2 regions of the Spiribacter insolitus genome follow, and region 1 is predicted to be linked to the other one. Evidence: predicted binding sites of a transcription regulator. Region 1 holds the regulator's gene; the other holds the start of a gene.
What was found. The regulator FNR, encoded in region 1, switches genes on or off when oxygen is low (the NO sensors DNR and NnrR bind a similar motif). The targets are predictions, from matches to a motif close to TTGATNTANATCAA.
Positions count from the first base shown of each region.

Region 1 (4,318 bases):
GAAGGCCTGCCGCAATTCGCCCCCGAACAGCGAAATAAAATAGGTCTGACCGGACCCGGAGAGAAATGCCAGCAGGAAACCGAAACCGAGCAGATAGCGATGACCCGCCAGACTTTGCAGAGAAGTGCGCATCAATTCGTCGATCCCGAATCAAAAAAGGCCCGGCTAAGCCGGGCCTTGTCGTTCGCGCCGGGCGCCGCCGCAGCGGCGCCACGAGCGGCAGGGAAGGAAATCAGCCGGTGCTGCGCATGGCCTCGGGCTGTTCGCCGCTGCCCGTCTCGACAAGGGCCGCCTCGAACTGATCCACCGCCCAGTCGATCTCCTCGGCGGTGACGATCAGCGGCGGAATCCAGCGGATCACATTGCCGCCCCATGGGCCGCAGCGGATCATCAGCAGTCCGCGGTGCTCGCAGGCCTTGAGCATCTTCGCGCCCCGGTCACCATCGGGCTTGCCGTGGGCGTCTACCAGATGCGTGCCGATCATCAGCCCCCTGCCGGAGATGTTGCCGATTTCCGGATGGCGCTTCTGCACATCCTCGAGCCGCGCCCAGAGCTGGGCACCACGATCGGCGGCGTTCTCGACGAGCTTCTCGTCGCGCATGACATCCAGCGTGGCCAGACCGGCGGCACAGGCTACCGCGTTACCGCCGTAGGTCCCGCCCTGGGAACCCGGCAGCGCCTTGCTCATGAGCTCCGCCGGGGCGGCCATGAACGAGAGCTGGAAGCCACTGGCGACGCCCTTGGCGGAGACCACCACATCCGGTTCGACGCCGAAGTTCTCGTAGCCCCACATCATGCCGGTGCGGCCGTTGCCCGACTGCACCTCGTCCATGATCAGCAGAATGCCGTGCTTCTCGCAGCGCTCCTGCAGACCCTGCATGTATTTGGTGTTGGCCGGAATATAGCCCGCCTCCCCCTGGATCGGTTCGATGAGCATCGCCGCCGTCTCCATGGGCGTGCTCTGGACCTGCAGGATGTAGTCGAGCTCGCGCAGTGCGAAATCCGCCGCCTCGTCCTCGCTCATCCCGTACCAGTAGGTATCCGGGAACGGCGCCGTCACCACGCCGCCCATCATCGGCTGGACGCCCTGGCGCACCGCCGCGCTGGAGGTGGTGGTGGACAGCGAGCCCATGGTGCGGCCGTGGAAGCAGCCGCGGAAGGCGATGATATTGGGCTTGCCGGTGGCCTGCCGGGCCAGACGGATGGACGCCTCCACCGCCTCGGTACCGGCATTGGAGAAGAAAACACTGTCAATATGATCGGGCAGCAGCTCGACGATCCGATCCGAGAGCTCGAGGATCGGGCGGTGCTTCATGATCGCGTACTGCGCGTGGACCACCTTGTCGATCTGCGCCTTCGCCGCCTCAACGACCCGCGGGTGGCAGTGGCCGGTACTCAGCACGCCGATCCCCGACGCGAAGTCCATGTACTTGCCGCCATCCTCGGAGTAGACGTACATGCCCTGCGCGCGCTCGACCAGAATGTCGCTGGACTGGCGCAGCAGCGGCGAGAGATGGTGGACGTTGTCGCTCATGACATAGCCTCCTGGCTAAAGAATTCCCAATTCAGCATACGCGATCCGCGCCTGCATTTCTCCCCGGGTCGGACAACAAAACGCCGGATGATATCCTTATCGGACTCAGTCCGAAGAGGTTTCAAGGATGGCGATGCAAAGCAACGAGCCGGTGATTTTCGAGCGCGACTGCGAGGCGGCGCTGATCCCGGCCGGAGACACCGGCATCATCCCCAAGGGGGCGGAAGGCATGATCACCCAGGCGCTGGGCGGGAGCTATACCGTCTACATCCAGGGCAATCTGTTCCGCATTGACGGCAAGGATGCCGATGCCATCGGCAAGGAGCCGGAGCCGACGCCGGAGCTCCCGGATAACGCCTCGGCAGAGGACGTCGAGCAGCTCGTCTGGGATCAGATGCGGCGCTGCTACGACCCGGAGATCCCCATCAACATCGTCGAGCTGGGGCTGGTCTACCGCTGCGATATCACGCTCAACGACGATGGCACCCGGTCGGTGGACATCGACATGACGCTCACCGCACCGGGCTGCGGCATGGGCGATATCCTGGCCTATGATGTGCGCGAGAAAGTCAGACAGATCCCGACCATCGAGGAGGTCAAGGTGGAGATCGTCTTCGATCCGCCGTGGAGCTTTGAGATGATGTCGGAGGCGGCGAAGCTGCAGACCGGCATGATGTAGCGTTGCGGCCAGCGATGCGGCACCGATCCTCTATGCGAGTCTAGTCGGTGCCGTCGCCGCGCCGCGGCTCGGCGGGCTCCTCAATCATCCCGCGACCGGCCAGCTCGCTCAGCGCATCCGGCTCGATGAGCTGGATCTCCCGACCCTCGGCCTTCAGCCAGCCCTGATCGGAGAAGCGCCGGAACAGCCGGCTCATGGTCTCCGGCGCGAGCCCGAGGTAGTTGCCCAGATCGCTGCGCGCCACGGGCAGGCGGAAGCGCGTGGCGGACAGACCGCGTCGGGCAAAGCGATCGGAGAAGCTCATCAGCAGCATCGCCAGGCGCTCCTCGGCACTGCGCCGGGCCATGGCGAAGAGCATCTCCTGGTCGGCGAAGATTTCCTTGGACATCAGGCGCAGCAACTGGCGCTGCAACCCTGGAATATCCGCCGCCAGATGTTCGAGCTGCTCGAACGGCAGCTCGCAGATGCTGGTGGTCTCCAGCGACGCCGCCGAGCAGGGATGCACCCAGGTGTTGATGGCATCGAGCCCCACCAGCTCCCCGGGGAGGTGAAAGCCCGTGACCTGCTCCTCGCCCTCTTCGGTCGTGGTGTAAGTCTTCAGCGAACCCGAGCGCACGGCATAAATGGCCTGAAAGTTGTCTCCGCCCCAATACAGGTGATCGCCCCGCTGCAGCGGCCGCCTGCGCTCCACGATGGAATCGAGCTGCTCGATATCCGCCTCGCTGAGCGACATGGGAAGGCAGAGCTGATTCAGGCTGCAATGGGCACAGGCCTGGCGGAGACTGGAGATACGAAAGTCCGAGAGATCGGAATCGCTCATTGGCTGTCCTGCCTTTGGTCGCCGTCGCAACCACTCCTCCGGAGTTGGATTCTCACGCATAAAGCATACTTCAGGTGCGGTACCGGTGCCACAACAGACTCAATCCGCGAAATGGCGGTAGCCGGCGGCGGCCTCGAGGATGCGCTCATCACCCCACCAGACGCCCTCGCCCTGGCGCACCTCGCCGATGCAGCGCACCGGCGTGCGCGCACGCCGGGCGGCGGCCCGCACCGCTCCCCCGGCCCCGCGCGGCGCGGTAAAGCAGAGCTCGTAGTCGTCCCCCCCGCCGAGCTGCAGGCGACGCGCCCCGGCCTCTCCCGCCCAGCGCTGCAGCCGCGCCGAGGGCCGGCAGCAGGCCGGATCGAGATGCAGCGCCACACCACTGCGCTCGGCGATATGACCGGCATCGGCGGCAAGACCATCGGAGAGATCAATGGCGGCACTGGCCACGCCGGCCAGCGCCTGACCCAGTGCCACCCGCGGCCGAGGCGCAATGAAGGCCTGTTGCAGCCCCCGCCAGTGTGCCAGCTCCCGGTCTCCGTCCTGCTGCCAGACCGCCAGGCCGGCGGCGGCCTCGCCCGGCCGCCCGGACACCCAGACCACATCCCCGGGATGGGCACCATCCCGGCGCAGGGCGACACCCGCGGCCCGACCCGTGATCTGCAGGCTCACGGTCAATGGCCCACGGGTCACATCGCCGCCGATCAGGGCTACACCGCTATCCCGTGCCAGACACCCAAGGCCATCGGCAAATTCAGCCACCCAGGGCTCGTCCGGCGCCGGCAGCGTCAGGCCCAGCAGCGCCCAGCAGGGCTCACCGCCCATGGCGGCGATGTCACTCAGGTTCACCGCCAGCGCCCGGTAGCCGACCCAGTAAGCCGGCAGATCCGCCGGGAAATGCACCCCCTCGACCAGGGTATCGAGGGCCATCAGCAGGGGCCGATCGCCGGGCTGGGTGATGGCGGCGTCATCCCCGGGCCCGAGCAGGACGTCGTCACGGATGGCACCCAGCCGGGCCAGGTAGCGTTCGATGAGTTGGAATTCGGAACAGCCGGCCATGCCGTTGACCGGTCAGCGCCGCCGAGTCTTCAGCTCGGCGGCCCGCAGGGGCTGGTCGCGGCCGACGCGGTCAAGTACGCCGTTGATGTAGCGATGGCTCTGCTCGGCGCCGAACGCCTTGGCCAGTTCCACTGCCTGGTCGATGCACACCCGGTAGGGTACCTCCAGACGCTCGCGCAGCTCATAGGTGCCCAGGCGCAGCAGCGAGCGTTCCACCGGATCGAGG
Region 1 covers NZ_JBAKFF010000001.1:1,212,281-1,216,598, forward strand. Annotated here, with positions in the region: gene V6X30_RS06095 (MFS transporter) at 1-132, opposite strand, end outside; gene V6X30_RS06100 (aspartate aminotransferase family protein) at 233-1,534, opposite strand; gene sufT (putative Fe-S cluster assembly protein SufT) at 1,662-2,213, shown strand; gene fnr (fumarate/nitrate reduction transcriptional regulator Fnr) at 2,254-3,033, opposite strand; gene thiL (thiamine-phosphate kinase) at 3,133-4,092, opposite strand; gene nusB (transcription antitermination factor NusB) at 4,105-4,318, opposite strand, start outside.

Region 2 (4,318 bases), 670 kb from region 1:
CGGGTGCTCGAATTCAATGTGCGCCTGGGCGACCCCGAGACCCAGCCCATCCTCATGCGTCTGCAGTCCGACCCGGTGGACCTGTTCGAGGCCACCCTCGACGGCCGGCTCGCCGAGCAGACCGTCGACTGGGATCCTCGGTCCTGCCTGGGGGTGGTGCTGGCCGCGGGGGGTTATCCGGGGCAGTATGAGCGCGGTCATGTCATCCATGGACTGCCGGCGACCGAGTCATCCGACCGCAAGGTCTTCCATGCCGGCACGGTGCTGGACGACGAGGATCGCGTCCTCACCGCGGGCGGACGGGTGCTCTGCGCCTGTGCCCTGGGTGATGACATCATCGCCGCGCAGAAGGCGGCCTATGACCTCGCCGAAGGCATCAATTGGGAGGGGCGGTTCATGCGCCCGGACATCGGCTATCGGGCCGTGCGGGCCCTGCTCGGGGAGTAATGCCCATGCCACAGACCATGACGCCTGCCCTGTGGTGCGTGCTGATCGCCGCCTTCATCCCGTTCGTGTTCGCCGGCATGGCGAAATCCCAGGGTCGCTTCGACAACGCCCGGCCGCGGGCCTGGCTCGCCGGGCTGGAAGGCTGGCGGCAGCGGGCCCACTGGGCCCAGCTCAACACCTTCGAGGCGTTCCCGCCGTTCGCCGCCGGCGTGATCATCGCCGAGATGACGGCTGCCAGTCAGCCCTGGGTGAATGCGCTCGCGGTGGCCTTCGTCCTGCTGCGCCTGGGCTATGGCTTTGCCTATGTCGTCGACCGCCCGACGCTGCGCAGTCTTGTCTGGACCGGCGCCTTCGCCTGCACCGTGGGGCTATTCCTGGTCGCTGCCTTCACCAGCGCCTGAATCATCCCGGCGCGGGCCGTGGGGGCGGGTGGCCAGAAACACCACCCCGAAGGCCATGAGCCCCGTCGCTGCCAGTCGCGCATAGAGTGGCTCGACACTCACCCACATCCAGGTCCAGCTGAGGGCAATGACCACCAGGGCGGTGATCTTGGCCCGCGGCCGGATCGCCCGATGGTCGCGCCAGTCCCGCAGCAGCGGGCCGAACCGCCGATGGCTGTAGAGCCAGGCATGCAGGGCCGGCGAGCTGCGTGAGGCACACATCGCCGCGAGCAGCAGAAACGGCGTGGTGGGCAGCAACGGCAGCACGACCCCGACACTGCCAAGGCCGATGAAAAACAGCGCCAGCGCCAGCCAGGCACGGCGCACCAGGGTGGCGCGTAGCCCGCGGGACGGGGTCTCCGGTGATGTTGCCTTCGGCTTGCGATCCCGGTTCAACAGGTTTTTCTCCTGTCCTGATGATACGCCTGATCCAAGTCAACCAGTCCCGGCGCAATGCGGGCTATCGTCCCAGCATTCACTGATAACGGAGGTTGGCTGACATGGCCGACAACCTGCTGCTCGACCGGGAACTGCTGCGTCGCTACGACGTCACCGGCCCACGCTACACGTCCTATCCCACGGCCGCCCAGTTTACCGAGGCGTTCGATGCCCGGCGATATCGCCAGCGGGTGGCCTGGAGCAACGAAGACCCCATGCCACGGCCGCTGTCACTGTACGTGCATGTGCCGTTCTGCAGGACGGTCTGCTTCTACTGTGCCTGCAACAAGGTCATCACCGCCAATTACCGGCGTGCCGAGCGCTATCTTGAGCGCCTGATCCAGGAGCTCGACCTGCAGGCCGCGCTGTTCGACGACGATCGGCCCGTGGAGCAGCTCCATCTGGGCGGCGGCACGCCCACCTACTTTACCGATGAAGACCTGGCGAAGCTGATCAACGCCATCGCCGAGCGCTTCCCGCTGGCCGATCCCGAGACCCGCGAGTTCTCCATCGAGGTGGATCCGCGCACCGTGGACCGCGACCGGGTGCGCAGCCTGGCGGAGCTCGGTTTCAATCGTCTGAGTCTGGGGGTGCAGGATTTCGATGCCGATGTGCAGAAGGCCATCAACCGCATCCAGGGCATCCAGGACACCGCCGATGTGGCCGACGAAGCCCGTCGCCAGGGCTTTCGCTCCATCAATCTCGATCTGATGTACGGCCTGCCACGGCAGACCCCCGAGCGCCTGTCGCGCACGCTGGATGCGGTCATGGACATCCGGCCCGACCGCATCGCGCTCTACAACTACGCGCACATGCCGCAGATGTTCCGCATCCAGCGGCAGATCCCCGACGACAGCCTGCCGCCGGCGGAAAGCAAGCTCACCCTGCTCATCGAGGCCATGGAACGGCTCTCCGGCGATGGTTACCAGTACATCGGCATGGATCACTTCGCGCTGCCCGATGACGAGCTGGCCCAGGCCGCCAACGACGGCACGCTGCACCGCAATTTCCAGGGGTATGCGACACGCCCCGACCTCGACCTGATCGGCCTGGGTGCCTCATCCATCGGCCAGATCGGTGATGCCTACAGCCAGAACAAGCGCGATCCCGAGGGGCACGCCGAGGCGGTGGCCGCGGGCCGCCTGCCGGTCTGGCGTGGCGTGGAACTCTCCGCCGATGATCGCCTGCGCCGCGATGTCATCCAGGCGGTGATGTGCCAGGGCGGTGTCGACTTCGGCGCCGTCGAGGAGCGCCACGGCATTGTCTTCCGCCAGTACTTCGGCGAGGCCCTCGCCGAGCTCACGCCGCTGGTGGAAGACGGCCTGGTGGAGATTGGCCGCGAGTCGCTCCGCGTCACCGAGCACGGCCGCTTCTTCCTGCGCAACGTCGCCATGCCGTTCGATGCCTATCTGGCCGAGGCCCGCGCCGAGCGACGGTTCTCGCGGGTCATCTGACGGGGCATTGAGCCCCGCGGGTCCTCGGCCTGGTTCCCGGGCCGTGCCCCTATGCTGGTCCTAATGGCTCATGTTGCCATGGTCATCCTGGTGGCCGCTGCCGCCCATGGCGGTCGGCGGTAACACCTCGACCTCCACCGGCAATTCCCCGCCGTCCTCAAGCTCAAGGACGATCTCATAGGTTTCACCCTCGGCAAGGGCCTGCTCCAGCCCCATGAGCATGACGTGCCGCCCGCCGGGCTCAAACGTTACGCGGCCCTCCGCCGGGATCGAGACACGCGGCGTGTGCACCATGCGGCTGTTGCCGCCGTCCTCGATGGTCCGATGCAGCTCCGAGCGCGGCGCCCGCTCGGTGCTCACCCCCACCAGCGCATCACCCAGCCGGCCGTCGTTGACGAGCTCGAAGTAAACGGCCCCGGTCGGATGCCCGGGCGGCGTCGCCCGCGACCAGGCGTCATGCACCATGATCTCGGCACTCGCCGTTCCGATCCCGGCGATCAGCAGGCCGACGGCAACGAGGCGGGTGAGCGGTTCGCGGTAGCGGGGCATGGCGGTCTCCTCGGTTCGGTGGATACCTTCCATTATAGCCGAGGGACGTCTCAAGATCGTCGGCGGGGTGCTATGCCGTCTCCGCCCCTTTCCCCGGACTCACGCGAGACGCGAGGCTGGGAACGCGGTGGATATCACACGGACGGGCGTCTCAAGATCGTCCGGTGAAAGGGGCGGAGACGGCAAGCCCAGGATCTGGTGGTGTGTCATGGCTTGAGGCGTTTCACGCGGTGGATAATCCACCGAAACGCGCCCGAGGTCGCCCGGCACAATGAGACGGGAGCACCAAGCCATCAATCGGGCAGCGATCCTCGATTTATCGGCAATAACCACCAAATCCTGGGCTTATCGGCTCCCTACCTGTCCGCTGGGCGATCTTGAGACGCCCGTCTGTGTGTTATCCACCGCATGAAGCGCCCCGCGTCTCGCGTGAGCCCGGTGGACAGGTAGGGAGACGATAAAGCACCCCGCTAACTCAGTACCCGCGGCGCCTCGCCGTCCCGCAGTGTCATAACCGGCCATCCCCGCTCCCGGGCCGCGGCCTCCAGCGCCGGATCCGGGTCCACCGCCACCGGATGGTCGACATGGGCCAGCAGCGGCAGGTCGTTCTGCGAGTCGCTGTAGAAATGCATCGCCTCCATCATGCGGCCTTCGTCGTCGAGCCACTGCTGCAGCGCGGTGATCTTGCCTTCGCGGAAGGTCGGGACGCCGCGGTGGCGGCCGGTGAAGGCGCCGTTGCTGAACTCGGGCTCGGTGGCGAGCAGGACAGGGATGTTGAACAGCTCCGCGATCGGTTCGGTAATGAAGCGATTGGTGGCGGTAATGATCATCAGCCCGTGGCCACGGTCGCGGTGATCATCCACCAGCGCCCGGGCGGCCGGCAGGATGCGCGGGCGGATATGGGCGTCGATGAACTCCCGCCGCCACTCGCAGAGTGTGTCGTAGGGTGTGTCGGCCAGGGGCTTGAGGGCAAACCGCAGGAAGGTGTCG
Region 2 covers NZ_JBAKFF010000001.1:1,883,668-1,887,985, forward strand. Annotated here, with positions in the region: gene purD (phosphoribosylamine--glycine ligase) at 1-447, shown strand, start outside; gene V6X30_RS09515 (MAPEG family protein) at 453-848, shown strand; gene V6X30_RS09520 (YbaN family protein) at 816-1,283, opposite strand; gene hemN (oxygen-independent coproporphyrinogen III oxidase) at 1,388-2,779, shown strand; gene V6X30_RS09530 (copper chaperone PCu(A)C) at 2,840-3,328, opposite strand; gene V6X30_RS09535 (histidinol-phosphatase) at 3,799-4,318, opposite strand, start outside.
Region 2: a site for FNR is predicted at 1,313-1,326, ahead of hemN (oxygen-independent coproporphyrinogen III oxidase). Genes of this name have one in related genera too.